DNA from 4 places in the Pseudoalteromonas sp. N1230-9 genome. Region 2 is predicted to be linked to each of the others. Evidence: predicted binding sites of a transcription regulator. Region 2 holds the regulator's gene; each other region holds the start of a gene.
The links. Region 2 encodes sigma-54, which starts transcription at its own class of promoters, with help from an activator protein. Its sites were predicted from a motif close to GTTGGCACGNNNNTNGNNT; they were not measured.

Region 1: a site for sigma-54 is predicted at 1,624-1,642, ahead of LY624_RS01915 (LiaF domain-containing protein). Genes of this name have one in related genera too.
Region 3: a site for sigma-54 is predicted at 1,469-1,487, ahead of LY624_RS03370 (DUF3192 domain-containing protein). Genes of this name have one in related genera too.
Region 4: a site for sigma-54 is predicted at 1,074-1,092, ahead of dps (DNA starvation/stationary phase protection protein Dps). Genes of this name have one in related genera too.

What each region holds. Positions count from the first base shown of each region.
Region 1 covers NZ_CP090419.1:397,493-400,637, reverse strand. The annotation lists gene LY624_RS01935 (methyl-accepting chemotaxis protein) at 1-139, shown strand, start outside; gene LY624_RS01930 (hypothetical protein) at 124-333, opposite strand; gene LY624_RS01925 (YqaE/Pmp3 family membrane protein) at 577-735, opposite strand; gene LY624_RS01920 (BON domain-containing protein) at 797-1,363, opposite strand; gene LY624_RS01915 (LiaF domain-containing protein) at 1,692-2,351, shown strand; gene LY624_RS01910 (VOC family protein) at 2,460-2,876, opposite strand; gene pmbA (metalloprotease PmbA) at 3,007-3,145, opposite strand, start outside.
Region 2 covers NZ_CP090419.1:3,184,324-3,187,468, forward strand. The annotation lists gene lptA (lipopolysaccharide transport periplasmic protein LptA) at 1-125, shown strand, start outside; gene lptB (LPS export ABC transporter ATP-binding protein) at 122-847, shown strand; gene LY624_RS14795 (RNA polymerase factor sigma-54) at 956-2,452, shown strand; gene hpf (ribosome hibernation promoting factor) at 2,479-2,766, shown strand; gene ptsN (PTS IIA-like nitrogen regulatory protein PtsN) at 2,770-3,145, shown strand, end outside.
Region 3 covers NZ_CP090419.1:704,234-707,378, forward strand. The annotation lists gene LY624_RS03360 (response regulator) at 1-125, shown strand, start outside; gene LY624_RS03365 (GGDEF domain-containing response regulator) at 94-1,017, shown strand; gene LY624_RS03370 (DUF3192 domain-containing protein) at 1,046-1,429, opposite strand; gene LY624_RS03375 (D-2-hydroxyacid dehydrogenase) at 1,587-2,531, opposite strand; gene zntR (Zn(2+)-responsive transcriptional regulator) at 2,617-3,030, shown strand; gene LY624_RS03385 (SO_0444 family Cu/Zn efflux transporter) at 3,014-3,145, shown strand, end outside.
Region 4 covers NZ_CP090419.1:1,069,143-1,072,287, reverse strand. The annotation lists gene LY624_RS05055 (GGDEF domain-containing protein) at 1-369, shown strand, start outside; gene LY624_RS05050 (CBS domain-containing protein) at 509-928, shown strand; gene dps (DNA starvation/stationary phase protection protein Dps) at 1,180-1,698, shown strand; gene corA (magnesium/cobalt transporter CorA) at 1,751-2,707, opposite strand; gene LY624_RS05035 (heme/hemin ABC transporter substrate-binding protein) at 2,941-3,145, shown strand, end outside.

The DNA of each region.
Region 1 (3,145 bases), 940 kb from region 2:
TATTAATAACAGCCTTGCGGCTATTAATCATTTAGTGAATAGCACGGCAGATCATGCTCATGAATTGGCTGATGAAGCCCGTGATTTGAATGAGTTAGCAGTCTCGTTAAATAAAACGGTTAATCAGTTTAAGTTATAAAGATAAATTGCTGATGTGATTAAAAACCCGATATCACCTGAAGATAATATCGGGTTTTTATCGTCAGCCTTCCCTGTTACCTGCGGCGCAACTGCTTTCGCATGATCCATAAAGTCTTGCCACTGCTGCTTATTCCATAAAGCAGCTCCTTGTTTGTCCATTCCTTGTTTTGATTGCGTTTGTACTTGTTCCATATAGTCACCTCCTTACGCTAGCTTCATCCATTTTAGGTTCCTTACCACTTGCCGTTCCTTAGCAATTATCCGTTCACTTTTTCCATAAAGCGTTGCCATTGTGCGCTTGTCCATAACGCCTTGTTACTTCCTTGCTTTCCATTATGCTTTGCTACGTTTTCCATTATGTAACTCCTTGCGGTTTATAATCCGTTATTCCTACAGCTTTTCCATGCTGTGCTCCTAAGTCATCCTTGTGTGCAATTATCGTTTAGCAATGATATACACAGCATGAATCAAGCCTGGAATGTACCCTAATAAGGTTAAAAGAATATTAATCCAGAATTGTGCACCTAAACCTACCTGTAAAAATACACCTAAAGGGGGAATTAAAACTGACAATATAATGCGAATTAAGTCCATGATTCACTCCTTGAAAACAAAATAAAAACCCAGCCAAAGCTGGGCTTTCATTAATTACTTATTATTCAGCAACAATCGTTAACTCATCGATTACTTTGCGAACATCTTCAGCATTTTCTGCAATGCTTACTGCAAGCTGTTTTTCAGCTTCTGATTCAACGGTACCTTTAAGGGTTACAACACCTTTGTCAGTATCTACATCGATATCAGTACCACCTACTTCAGAATTAAATAGGAAGCGAGTTGTAATCACAGTGCTTATTTTTGCATCTGTTAAATCACTTTCAGCTGAATCACCTTTCTCTTTTTTGGCATGCTTAGCTTTCATGTCTTTTACGACTGTAAGCTTGTTTTCAACATCAGTTACGCCATCTAAGCTTAATACCAGCTCTTCTGCTAACTCTTTATCAAGCTCACTATTCACTTTACCAGTTAGTACAACCTTGCCATTTTTTACATCTGTGTTGATGTCAAAGTTGTTTAGATTTGTGTTCATTAAAAGAACAGTTTCTGCCTTACCATCAATCCAAGCGTCTTTACTTTCATTTTCCCAGCTGCTTGCCTGAGCTGACATGCTAGTAGCACCAATAACTAACGCGGCAATCATAGACTTGTTGAATGTATTCATAATCTTTCTCCTTTTGATTAAAGACACATTACTTAATGCGACTTTGATGCCAACTATTTATCACTTTAATATCAATAGGTTACACTTTAATCTATTCAAGACACATATTCTCCTCGGTAACAATTTACAGGCTGCTCGGTAATAAGTTCACAATGTTGCAAAAATAACCAATTAATTGCAGATAATATTAATCTATGGTTAATTTAACGAAGTGCTAATAAACCAAAAAACACAACAACTTGATTTTTATATAAATAAAATTTGGCCTAAGCTTTGCTTTATATCGAATAACAGAAGAATCACTTTATAATCACAACAGGGAACTACCATGGCCGTTAAACTTGAAGATCGCCCAATCGATCAAGTAAGAGAAGAAGTCATTGACCAACTCATTTATAACTACAGTCATGCAGTTATTTCAGCTGAAGCATTTGAACGCCGACTAGATCAAGCAATGGCAGCCACCAGCAACGAAGTACTTGTTGAGCTTGTTGCTGACTTAGCGCTAAAAGCTGATACAGATTACAAATCGCATAAACATGCGCAATTTAAACCTCACTACAGCCATAGCAGTGACAACGAAAACTTACAACTACGCAGTATTCTTGGTTCAAATGAGCGTAGCGGCCAGTGGCTTGTGCCAAAAGAAATTCACCTAACAAACTGCTTAGGCTCAATCGAACTCGACTTTAGCGAAGCGATTTTCCAGCATCAGCATGTCACTATTTACGTAAACTGTATTTTAGGTAACGACGAAATCTACGTGCCTGAACATGTCAATGTGCTATCTAAACTGTTTAGCGTTATTGGCAGCGTAGAAAACAAGTCAGTCGCTCTAAATAAAGGTCAGGGCCCAACCATTACCATTGAAGGTAACGTATGGCTAGGCTCAGTAGAGATCAAAGTAAAGCGTACCATGAAAGAAAAGTTCATCAGCTTTGCCAATAGCCTAAAAGCCAGTTGGAAAGAAATGAACAAGGTGCAGTAAAAGTTGCGAGATATTGTAGGCGCGATTTTACATCGCGCAATAGGTAACAAATGACGCGTGGTAAACCTGCTGCTACAACTACCGCGCGAAATGAATTTCACGGCGAGATCAAAGATCATTATTCCTTTCACTTGGAATATCACTGAAATATTCTACAAACTCCACTTCAAAACCTGCGGGGTCGATAAAATAAACATTTTTACGGTATGGATTTTCTGGGCCGTGTTTATCAATTTCATAACCGGCTGAAACAAGACGTTCAATGACGGCATTAATGTCGTTTGTTACATAAGCAAAATGGGCAAGGCCAACTTGATGACCCGCTAAATCACGATTTTCATCTTCACCGTTATCACTTAATGCAAGGTATTGGTAATCATCACCAAAGTGCAGCCATTTGCGTGGTTTTCCAGACCATGTGCTGTCACCTTGACTACGCACACGCCAGTGCGGGAATGCGACTTTATAAAAGTGCAGCATGGCATCAACATTACTAACAACAAGGTTTACGTGTTCTAAATACATGGTAGTTTTCCTTTTTATTTTTAAACTGCCATCAAGATAAAACCTCAAGTTAGGTTTAGGTAAAGCGTTTTTTCAAATAAAAAAGCCCCACTAAAGTGAGGCTCTTAAAAAATGATTAGTTATTGATGAATTAACTACCCGCAACCTGCATTTGTTCAATTAATACAGAGCCTGTTTGAATACCGCCACGACGCTCAATGTCACCACCTAAGCCAACGACCGCTTTAAACATATCTTTTAAGTTACCAGCAATTGTGATTTCACTTACA
Region 2 (3,145 bases):
AAAGTATAACTTATGACATGGAACAACAGCTAATTAGTGCTGAAAAAGACGAAAACTCAACGGATCGTGTGCATACAATCTTAGTGCCTGTTGATAATAAAAAAGATGATAAAGGCCAGCCATGAGTACATTAAAAGCAGAGCTGCTAGCAAAGAGCTATAAAGGCCGCCAAGTTGTCAAAAATGTGGGACTAGAAGTCGAAGCAGGCAGTATTGTCGGCTTACTAGGTCCTAATGGTGCAGGTAAAACCACCACCTTTTATATGATTGTTGGGCTAGTGCCAAGCGACAAAGGTAAAATTAGTATTGATGACAACGACATCACTTTATTACCCATGCATAATCGTGCTCGATTAGGTATTGGCTATTTACCTCAAGAATCATCCATTTTTAGAAAGTTGACAGTCTACCAAAACCTGATGGCGATTCTTGAAACACGCAAAGATCTTAAAAAACAGCAACGAGAAGAAACACTCAATAACCTGCTTGATGAATTTAGTATTCAGCACATCCGAGATAGCCAAGGTATGGCGCTATCAGGAGGCGAGCGTCGCCGTGTTGAAATCGCGCGAGCATTAGCCGCAGATCCAAAATTTATTCTGCTAGATGAGCCTTTTGCTGGTGTTGATCCAATTTCAGTGTTAGATATAAAGAAAATTATAGAGCATTTGAAAAACCGTGGTATCGGTGTACTAATAACTGACCATAATGTTCGAGAAACCCTTGATGTTTGTGAAAAAGCCTACATTGTTTCTCATGGGGAGCTAATTGCATCAGGCACGCCTGAGCACGTATTAGCAGACCAAACGGTACGCGATGTCTATCTAGGCGAGCAATTCAGGTTGTAACCAATACACCATCGACTAGAGCATCTGCTAGACTTACAATAATGACAACATATTGATATTGACTCAAAGTAGTATCAATCAATGATTTAAAAGGATTGTTAGGGATACATGAGGCAATCATTACAGCTGCGCATGGGCCAGCAACTTACAATGACTCCACAACTGCAACAAGCCATTCGCTTATTGCAGCTTAGTACATTGGATCTCCAGCAAGAAATACAAGAAGCGCTTGATAGTAATCCTCTGCTTGAAGTGGAAGAAGCGGATTATAATGAAGAAGCGATCGGTAAAAACGAACAAAAATCTGACTCTGATGATTCACAAGTCACAGCTACGGCAGAAGAAGCACCCAGTGAATACGAGCAAGAGAGCAGTGATGCACTCAATAAAGATACCGTCAGTGACGACCTAGCAATGGATGTCACGTGGGATGAGTACATGAGTGCAGCCCCTTCAACCTCGTCAGGGCCAATGCCAGAAGATGAGTCTATTTACCAAGGTGCGTCAACCGAAACTCTCCATGAATATCTGATGTGGCAACTACAGTTGACCCCATTTAGTCCGACTGACGAAGCGATTGCTGTTGCTATAGTCGAAGCTATCGATGACTCAGGTATTTTAACTGTGAGTTGTGAGGATATTGTTGAAAGCTTTAATCAAAATGATGATGAAGAAGAAATAGAACTTGATGAAGTCGAAGCGGTCTTAAAAAGAATACAGCTATTTGATCCTGTCGGCATTGGTGCTCGCAGCTTACAAGAGTGCCTATGTATACAACTTCGTCAATTCGATGCAGATACACCTTATTTGGCTGAAACTAAAATGGTTTTATCTGAGCACATCGAATTATTAGCAAGTCGCGACTATCGTACTTTGATGAAAAAGACTAAGCTTAAAGAAAACGAGCTTAAAGAAGTGATGACACTTATCCATAGCTTAAACCCTAAGCCCGCGGATAGCATCGTACGTGAAGAGTCTGAATACGTCATACCTGATGTATCGGTAAAAAAAGTAAAAGGTCGTTGGGTGGTTGAGCTAAACCCTGACTGTATGCCAAAGATCAGAGTGAACAGCCAGTATGCGGCTATGTCACGCTCTGTAAAATCAAGCAGTGACAGCCAGTTTATTCGCTCTCATCTGCAAGAAGCTAAGTGGTTTATTAAAAGCTTAGAGAGTCGGAATGATACTTTATTAAAAGTAACGAACTGTATTGTTCAACAACAACAGGCTTTCTTTGAACACGGCCCAGAGGCGATGAAGCCGATGGTGCTAAATGATGTCGCTGAAATGGTCGAAATGCATGAATCGACGATTTCACGGGTAACAACGCAAAAATATATGCATACCCCAAGGGGTATTTTTGAGTTGAAATATTTCTTCTCAAGCCACGTCAGCACAGAAAATGGTGGCGAGTGTTCATCAACGGCAATACGCGCTTTAATCAAAAAGCTTATTGCCGCAGAAAACTCAGCGAAGCCATTGAGTGACAGTAAGATTGCAGATATATTGGCTGAGCAAGGAATTAAAGTAGCTAGACGTACAATTGCAAAATACCGAGAGTCTCTAGCAATACCGCCGTCTAATCAGCGTAAAAGCTTGATTTAGACGTTTTACATAGAAGGAAAATGCTTATGCAACTAAACCTAACTGGTCGTCATGTAGAAATCACAGATTCATTAAAAGACTATGTAAACACCAAGTTTGCGAAACTAGAAAGGCATTTTGATCATATTAATAATGTTCATGTCATTCTAGATGTAGAAAAATTAAGTCAAAAAGCAGAAGCAACTTTACATGTAAACGGAGGCGAACTGTTTGCCTCTACAGAGCATCAAGATATGTACGCGGCCATCGACTCGCTAATTGATAAGCTTGATCGCCAAGTTATTAAACACAAAGAGAAATTAGCTCGACACTAAATTATGAAACTTAGTTCACTTACTAGCCAGGACTGCAGCAAAGCTGCGGTCCTTTTTAATAGCAAAAAAAGAATTCTCGAATTTATCAGCGAACTCGCTCATAAGCAGCTTCCTCATCTATCGCAGCAAGATATTCTTAATGCTTTACTCAATCGAGAAAAGTTGGGGAGTACAGGAATTGGTAGAGGCATTGCTATTCCGCATGGTCGTATGTCGGGTGCTGATAAACCACATGCGTTTATTATAGTGAGCGAATCGCCAATTAACTTTGATGCAATTGACAACCGCCCTGTTGATATTTTTGTTGCACTCATCGTACCTGATGGAGACTGCCAACTTCATTTAAAGACCTTATCAACAATTGCTGATAGACTAAAAG
Region 3 (3,145 bases), 1.2 Mb from region 2:
AAACGCAAGGCAAGCTTCCTGAGTTATTAAACGATGAGCTGCAACGACAAATAAAACAAGTTATTGCATTTATCATCGAACAAGGATCTACAAATGTTGAAAAAAGCCAAGGTACTGATTGTTGATGACGATCCGTTAAATCGCTTGGTCTTAGAAAAAACATTGCGACAAGATTACGATGTTTTTTGTGTTGAAAGTGGCGAAAAAGCACTTACATTTTTAAAAACACAACCCGTTGATTTATTAATATTAGACATTGTTATGCCGGGTATCGATGGCTATGAAGTGCTAGCGAAAATAAAAGAAAATACCACAACAAACATGTTGCCTGTTATTTTTATATCTGCAAATACCAGCCATGATGATGAGGCCAAGGGCCTTGAGTTAGGGGCGATGGATTACATAACTAAGCCTTTTAGCGCTGCGATTGTTCGTGCCCGTGTTCGCAATCAGTTAATGATCAAACAAAAGAATGATCTACTCGAAATGTTGGCATCGATTGATGGTTTAACTGAAATTCCTAATCGACGTTACCTTGATGAAAACTTATCAAGGGAGTGGCGACGTTCAAGACGAGATCATACCCCTTTATCGGTTTTATTGATGGATGTTGATCACTTCAAGCGTTACAACGACTGTTATGGTCACCGTGCCGGTGATGATTGCCTTAAAAAAATAGCGCATGCACTTGTTGGCTCATGTGAGCGAGGGAGTGATTTTGTTGCCCGTTACGGTGGCGAAGAATTTGCAGCTGTGTTACCGAATACATCCGCAAAAGAGGCGGTTGCATTTGCTAATAAATTACGTAACGCAGTTAATAAATTGAATATTCCGCACAAGGCCTCTTTAAATTCAGAGTATGTAACAATAAGTATTGGTATTGCTACCACTGAATCAGGACAAGTTTATGCTGAGCAAACACTACTTGAAGAAGCTGATTTAGGTTTATATCAAGCCAAAGGGGCTGGGCGCGATCAAGTGGTATCGCGATTAGTATCGGCGACAGTGCAGGAGTAGGTTATTTGTCTACCCCTGCATAAAGTAATTAGCTATTGCTGAGTGATTTATAAATAGTGTCGCCCACACCAATTAATTTATCGTTTTTAAAGACCAAAGGAGTGCACTCATCTTTGGTCGTTTTGCTGTCTGAGTGGATGCTATGAGTGGCATAAAAAAGTACTTGGTATACACCGTCGTCCTGTTTAAGTAACTCTGTAAAGTTAGGTGTGCTTAGTTTGTTGAGTACCGTTTGGTAAGGCGTATCAAGTGCTAAGTTTGCAATGACTTCACGATTATTTTTGTGGTGTTTTTGCCAGCTTGTTGACGAGTCGCCTGCCCAGTGAGTTTCGGCTTCACCATCTGACACGGCAATGACACAACCAGTTAAAAAAGGTGCTGTTAGTGCGGCAATAAGAAGTGCTTTTTTCATTGTTATATCCCTTGTTTTATCGTTTCGTTTTTTCATATATAGCAATCCATTTGCCAATATTTTATTTTCTTTATAATCAAGGGTTTAAGTTGTATTTGCGAGCTAGCTAAGTAATGTGGAACTCATTACTTAGCTTATTTGACTAAAAAATTGCTTTTTAGACCAGTCTATTACGTGCCTCACCTTGACTGAAGGCGTTGATGTTAAGTGCTATTTCAGCCACAAGTCGAGCAATTGATTCTTGACTAGCCCAAGCAATATGAGGTGTTAGGAGTAAGTTGTCACCTTGATAAATAGCAAGTGGGTTATTTTCTTCTGCTGGCTCTTTACTCAACACATCCACACCGGCACCCGCAATCACATTATTAGCAAGGGCGTTGGCTAAATCAGCTTCGTTGATAATTCCCCCTCGTGCTGTATTTATTAGGATAGCTGTTGATTTCATCATATTGAGTTCTTTAGCTGCGATTTGGTCGCGAGTTTCATCGGTCAGCGGGCAATGAACACTGATTATATCTGCTGTTTTGATGGCCTCTTCAAAGCTAACACGTCCTTCGCGAGGAGCATGCCCTTTGCGCTCACTTATTATTACATTAACACCAAAAGCACGGCCTACATCAGCAACCGCTTTACCAAGTGAACCATAACCAATAATCGCAAGTGTTTTGCCTGACATGTCATTAAAACTGTAATCTAAACGACAGAACATAGGACTTTGCTGCCATTTTCCAGATTGGCAATCTTGAATATAACGGTGCGTATTACCTAATAAGTTAGTGATAAGTGCAAATGTATGCTGTACCACAGAAGGAGTGGAGTAGTCTGCCACATTGGTGACAGCAATGTTGTGTGTTTTGGCTGCATCTAAATCAATGTTATTGGTGCCGGTTGCTGCAACACAAATTAGTTTTAGGTTGCTAAGCTGGGACATCGCTTTTTGATCAATAACAACCTTATTAGTAATGATAATATCGGCATCCTGACAACGAGAAACAACATCTTGTGGGTCTGTTAAATCATAGCAAGATAGCGTTCCTAAGTTTGCCAACGAATCTAATGAGGTATCTGCTAATGTGGCGGTATCAAGGATGGTAATATTCATGTGCTTTCCTTTTTTAATTTAATGCTTGACCTTAGGGTGTACTCCAAGGTTTATAGTACGTATAAGCTTTTAAATGGAGACGGTGATGAAAATAGGTGAATTTGCCCGCAAGTTGGGTGTTTCAACAGATACATTAAGGTACTACGAAAAACATGGTTTGTTAACGCCTAGTTCGCGATCGGAGTCAGGGTACCGTGTTTATACAGATACAGACATTAAACAGATGTCGTTTATCTTACGCGCTAAAAACGTGGGATTTAGCTTGTCTGAAATAAATGAGTTGTTGCAAATAAAAATTCATAAAGATCAGCATTCGTGCCATGAAGTTAAAGAAATGACGCTACAAAAACGTGATTTAGTCGCTCAGCGTATTGAAGAGTTAACACGGTTTTATGATTCATTATCGCTATTAGCTCAAAAATGTTGCGGCGGTGAAGAGCCAGCTGAAAATTGTTCTATATTAACGACATTGGAGGATATAGATGGACTTACTCACTAATTTTTGGCAGTTATTTTTACTGTCTGCCCCTTGGTTGATGTTGGGGTTATTAATAGCAGGGCTATTAAATGTTTACTTGCCTACTGACTTTTTGAATCGTCATCTTGGTAAAGAA
Region 4 (3,145 bases), 1.6 Mb from region 2:
GACTTTTTTAAAAGTATAAATGATAATTACGGGCATGAAGCAGGAGACTTAGTACTAGAAGTATTTGCCGAACTTTTGCAACATCATCTACACCAAGAAGATCTTTGCTGCCGCTTAGGGGGCGAGGAATTTCTCATTCTCAGTATTGAAAAATCCCCAGATCAAGCCTACCAAAAGCTTGAAGAGCTTCGCCAAACTATCGAATCAAGTCAAATTGAATATAAGGGACAAATCATTTCACTCACAGCCAGTTTTGGCCTAACTCATTGGCAACAAGCTGATACATTTGACGACTTAATTAACCGAGCAGATAAAGCCCTCTATTCGGCTAAAAACAATGGCCGTAACCGAATTGAAACCATACTTTAATCATTTGCACAGTTTAACTTTAATTCCTTATCATTAAAAAATTTAAGTAATTAATCATAAACTTTGATCTAGGTGAAGTGCACCCAATCATATTCAGACTACACTGATACCAACGTGATTAAATTACTAGGACTTTACCATGACACACCTTGTTTCAGACCTGATGACGCCCGATCCGCTGGCGATCACCGCAGAAAACTCATTGCATGATGCTCATAACTTAATGAAAGAAAAAAACATTCGACACATTCCTGTCATTAATGAGCATGGTGGTTTAGTTGGCATGCTGACACAAAAGATCATGATCGCTCAAGTTATGAGTATTATGGCTAACTTCAGTGCCAGTGCACTTGAACGCAAAGAAAAGCAAACTAAAGTGCAAGATATTATGGCCACTGATTTCACAAGTATTTCACCTAATCAACCACTACACGAAGTAGCTAAGTTTTTTGTTGAAAATCGTCACGGCTGTATGCCCGTTGTCGATGATGATAATAACTTAGTTGGCATTTTAACCTCTTCTGACTTTGTTCGTTTAGCAGCGGCCCTGCTTTCTTAGCGATTTCTGTTCCTCGCTTCTGCACACTGAATTTTTTACATAGAGTGTGCAGACTTTTCATATTCATTCAGTATCATGTTGGGCGCCATCAAAGCAAAAATAAAAGCAAACCATTTAAAAACAAAAACTTAAAATCATTTAAGATATCGGCATAACGATTGCTTCTACTCTAATAACTTCGCTTTTTAAGTAACGACTAAGTAACTTAAAAGCTTTATGGAAATACAATTTTAGAGAATCTCGGAGGAGTAATGAGTAATACATCATCAAAAGTCGCTGAATTCACGGCCCCAGGCGTTAATAACGAATCAGCAGCCGATACAATTGCTATTTTAGACAAGCGCATGGTCGCTTTAATCGATTTACATCTTACTCTTAAGCATATCCACTGGAATGTTGTAGGTCCAAATTTTATCGGCGTGCATGAAATGCTTGATCCACAAGTGAGTGCCGTTCAAGAAATGACCGACACTATTGCCGAGCGCATTGCAACTATGGGCGGTGTTCCGGTTGGCACACCACAGTCAATTGTTGATCGCCGCGAGTGGAAAGATTATTCGCTAGGCAAAGGGCTGGTGTCTGATCACTTAACTGCTCTTGATAAAGTTTATAACGGCGTTAATAAAGATCACCGCAAGGCGCTTGAGCAACTTGCTGAATTAGACCCTGTTTCTGAAGATATGATCACAGGTCAACTTGCAGAGCTTGAACAGTTCCAATGGTTTGTTCGTGCACATATCGAATCATCTACAGGCGAATTAAAAGGTTAACACTTCTTTCCGAAGACCCCTTGCCCAGCTAGCGCTGGGCTTTTTTATGCCCTTACAGCCAACCTTTATGTTTAAAAAATAAATAAGGCGCGAAGCCGGACAGTAGCATAATGGCAATAGCAAACGGGTAGCCCCAAGCCCACTCAAGCTCTGGCATGCTATTAAAATTCATACCATAAATACTCGCAACAACTGTGGGAGGTAAAAAAACCACCGACGCAATCGAGAAAGTTTTAATGATTTGGTTTTGCTCAATATTAATAAAACCCTGGGTTGAATCCATCAAGAAATTAACTTTATCAAACAAAAAAGTACAGTGAGACATCAGGGTATCGATATCAAGTACAATCTCGCGAAGTGACTCACGATCTTCTGTGGGTGCGCCAAGGTAACGTAGTAAAAACGAAATATTGCGACGGGTATCCATTAAACATAAACGTACTTTACCGTTGTTGTCCTCAAGCCGTGCAATTCGACTTACTGCTTGTTCTAAGTCTGAATCATCTTCTTCAAGTACATAGGCACTGAGGTTTTCTAATTGATGATGCATGTCTTCAAGCATATCCGCATGATTTTCGACCTTTTGATCGAATAAAGTCACCAGTAATTGTTTAGGGTTATCACATGCCACTTGCCCTTTACGAGCACGAAGTCTTAATAAACGAAAATCAGCTAATTCATCATCACGAATCGTCAATAAACAATTATCTTGTAATAAACACGCAACTGTCACCGTATTAAAACGTCCTTCATTTGGCGACATAAACAGAGCATGTACATGAAGCCCTTCATGATCAATAAAGCAACGCGACGATGCTTCGATTTCTTCAACATCATCAGCCGCAGGCAAAGTAATGTTTAAGGTACTAGCAAGGGCGCGACGCTCTTCGTCTGTTGGGTCAATCGTATCAATCCAATGGGCATTTTTAATGGATGTGGCCAATGGCGTGTCGGGGGCAGGTTCTATTTGTGTTATTACGCCTTGGTTGATTGAAAAAAATCTTAACATATGCCCCACTCTTTTTTACCCACGTGACAAAATAGTACCAGTAACTATCACGCTAAATACACTGGTTTTTCAAATAAATTTCTGGGCGCAACACAATAAATTAGCCATAAGAGCAAAGCGTAATCTTGCTAATCATTTTTAAAAGTAAAAACACAAAATCCAATTAGTTATGATAATTATTTTCATTTGCGAATGAATGTATATAATGAAACAAACAAAATTGGAGTTCGCGTATGAAATACCTAAGTGTCGTGTTATTACTACTTTCTCAAACTGTGTTTGCCGAGCAACGTATTGTCAGCGCAGGTGGCACGTTAACTGAGATTATTTATGCACTAGAAAAACAACAAAGCTTAGTCGGAGTTGACCAGTCTAGTGTGTATCCTGAAGCAGCAGCTGAACTACCCCAAGTCGGTTATTACAGGGATCTAGCCGCTG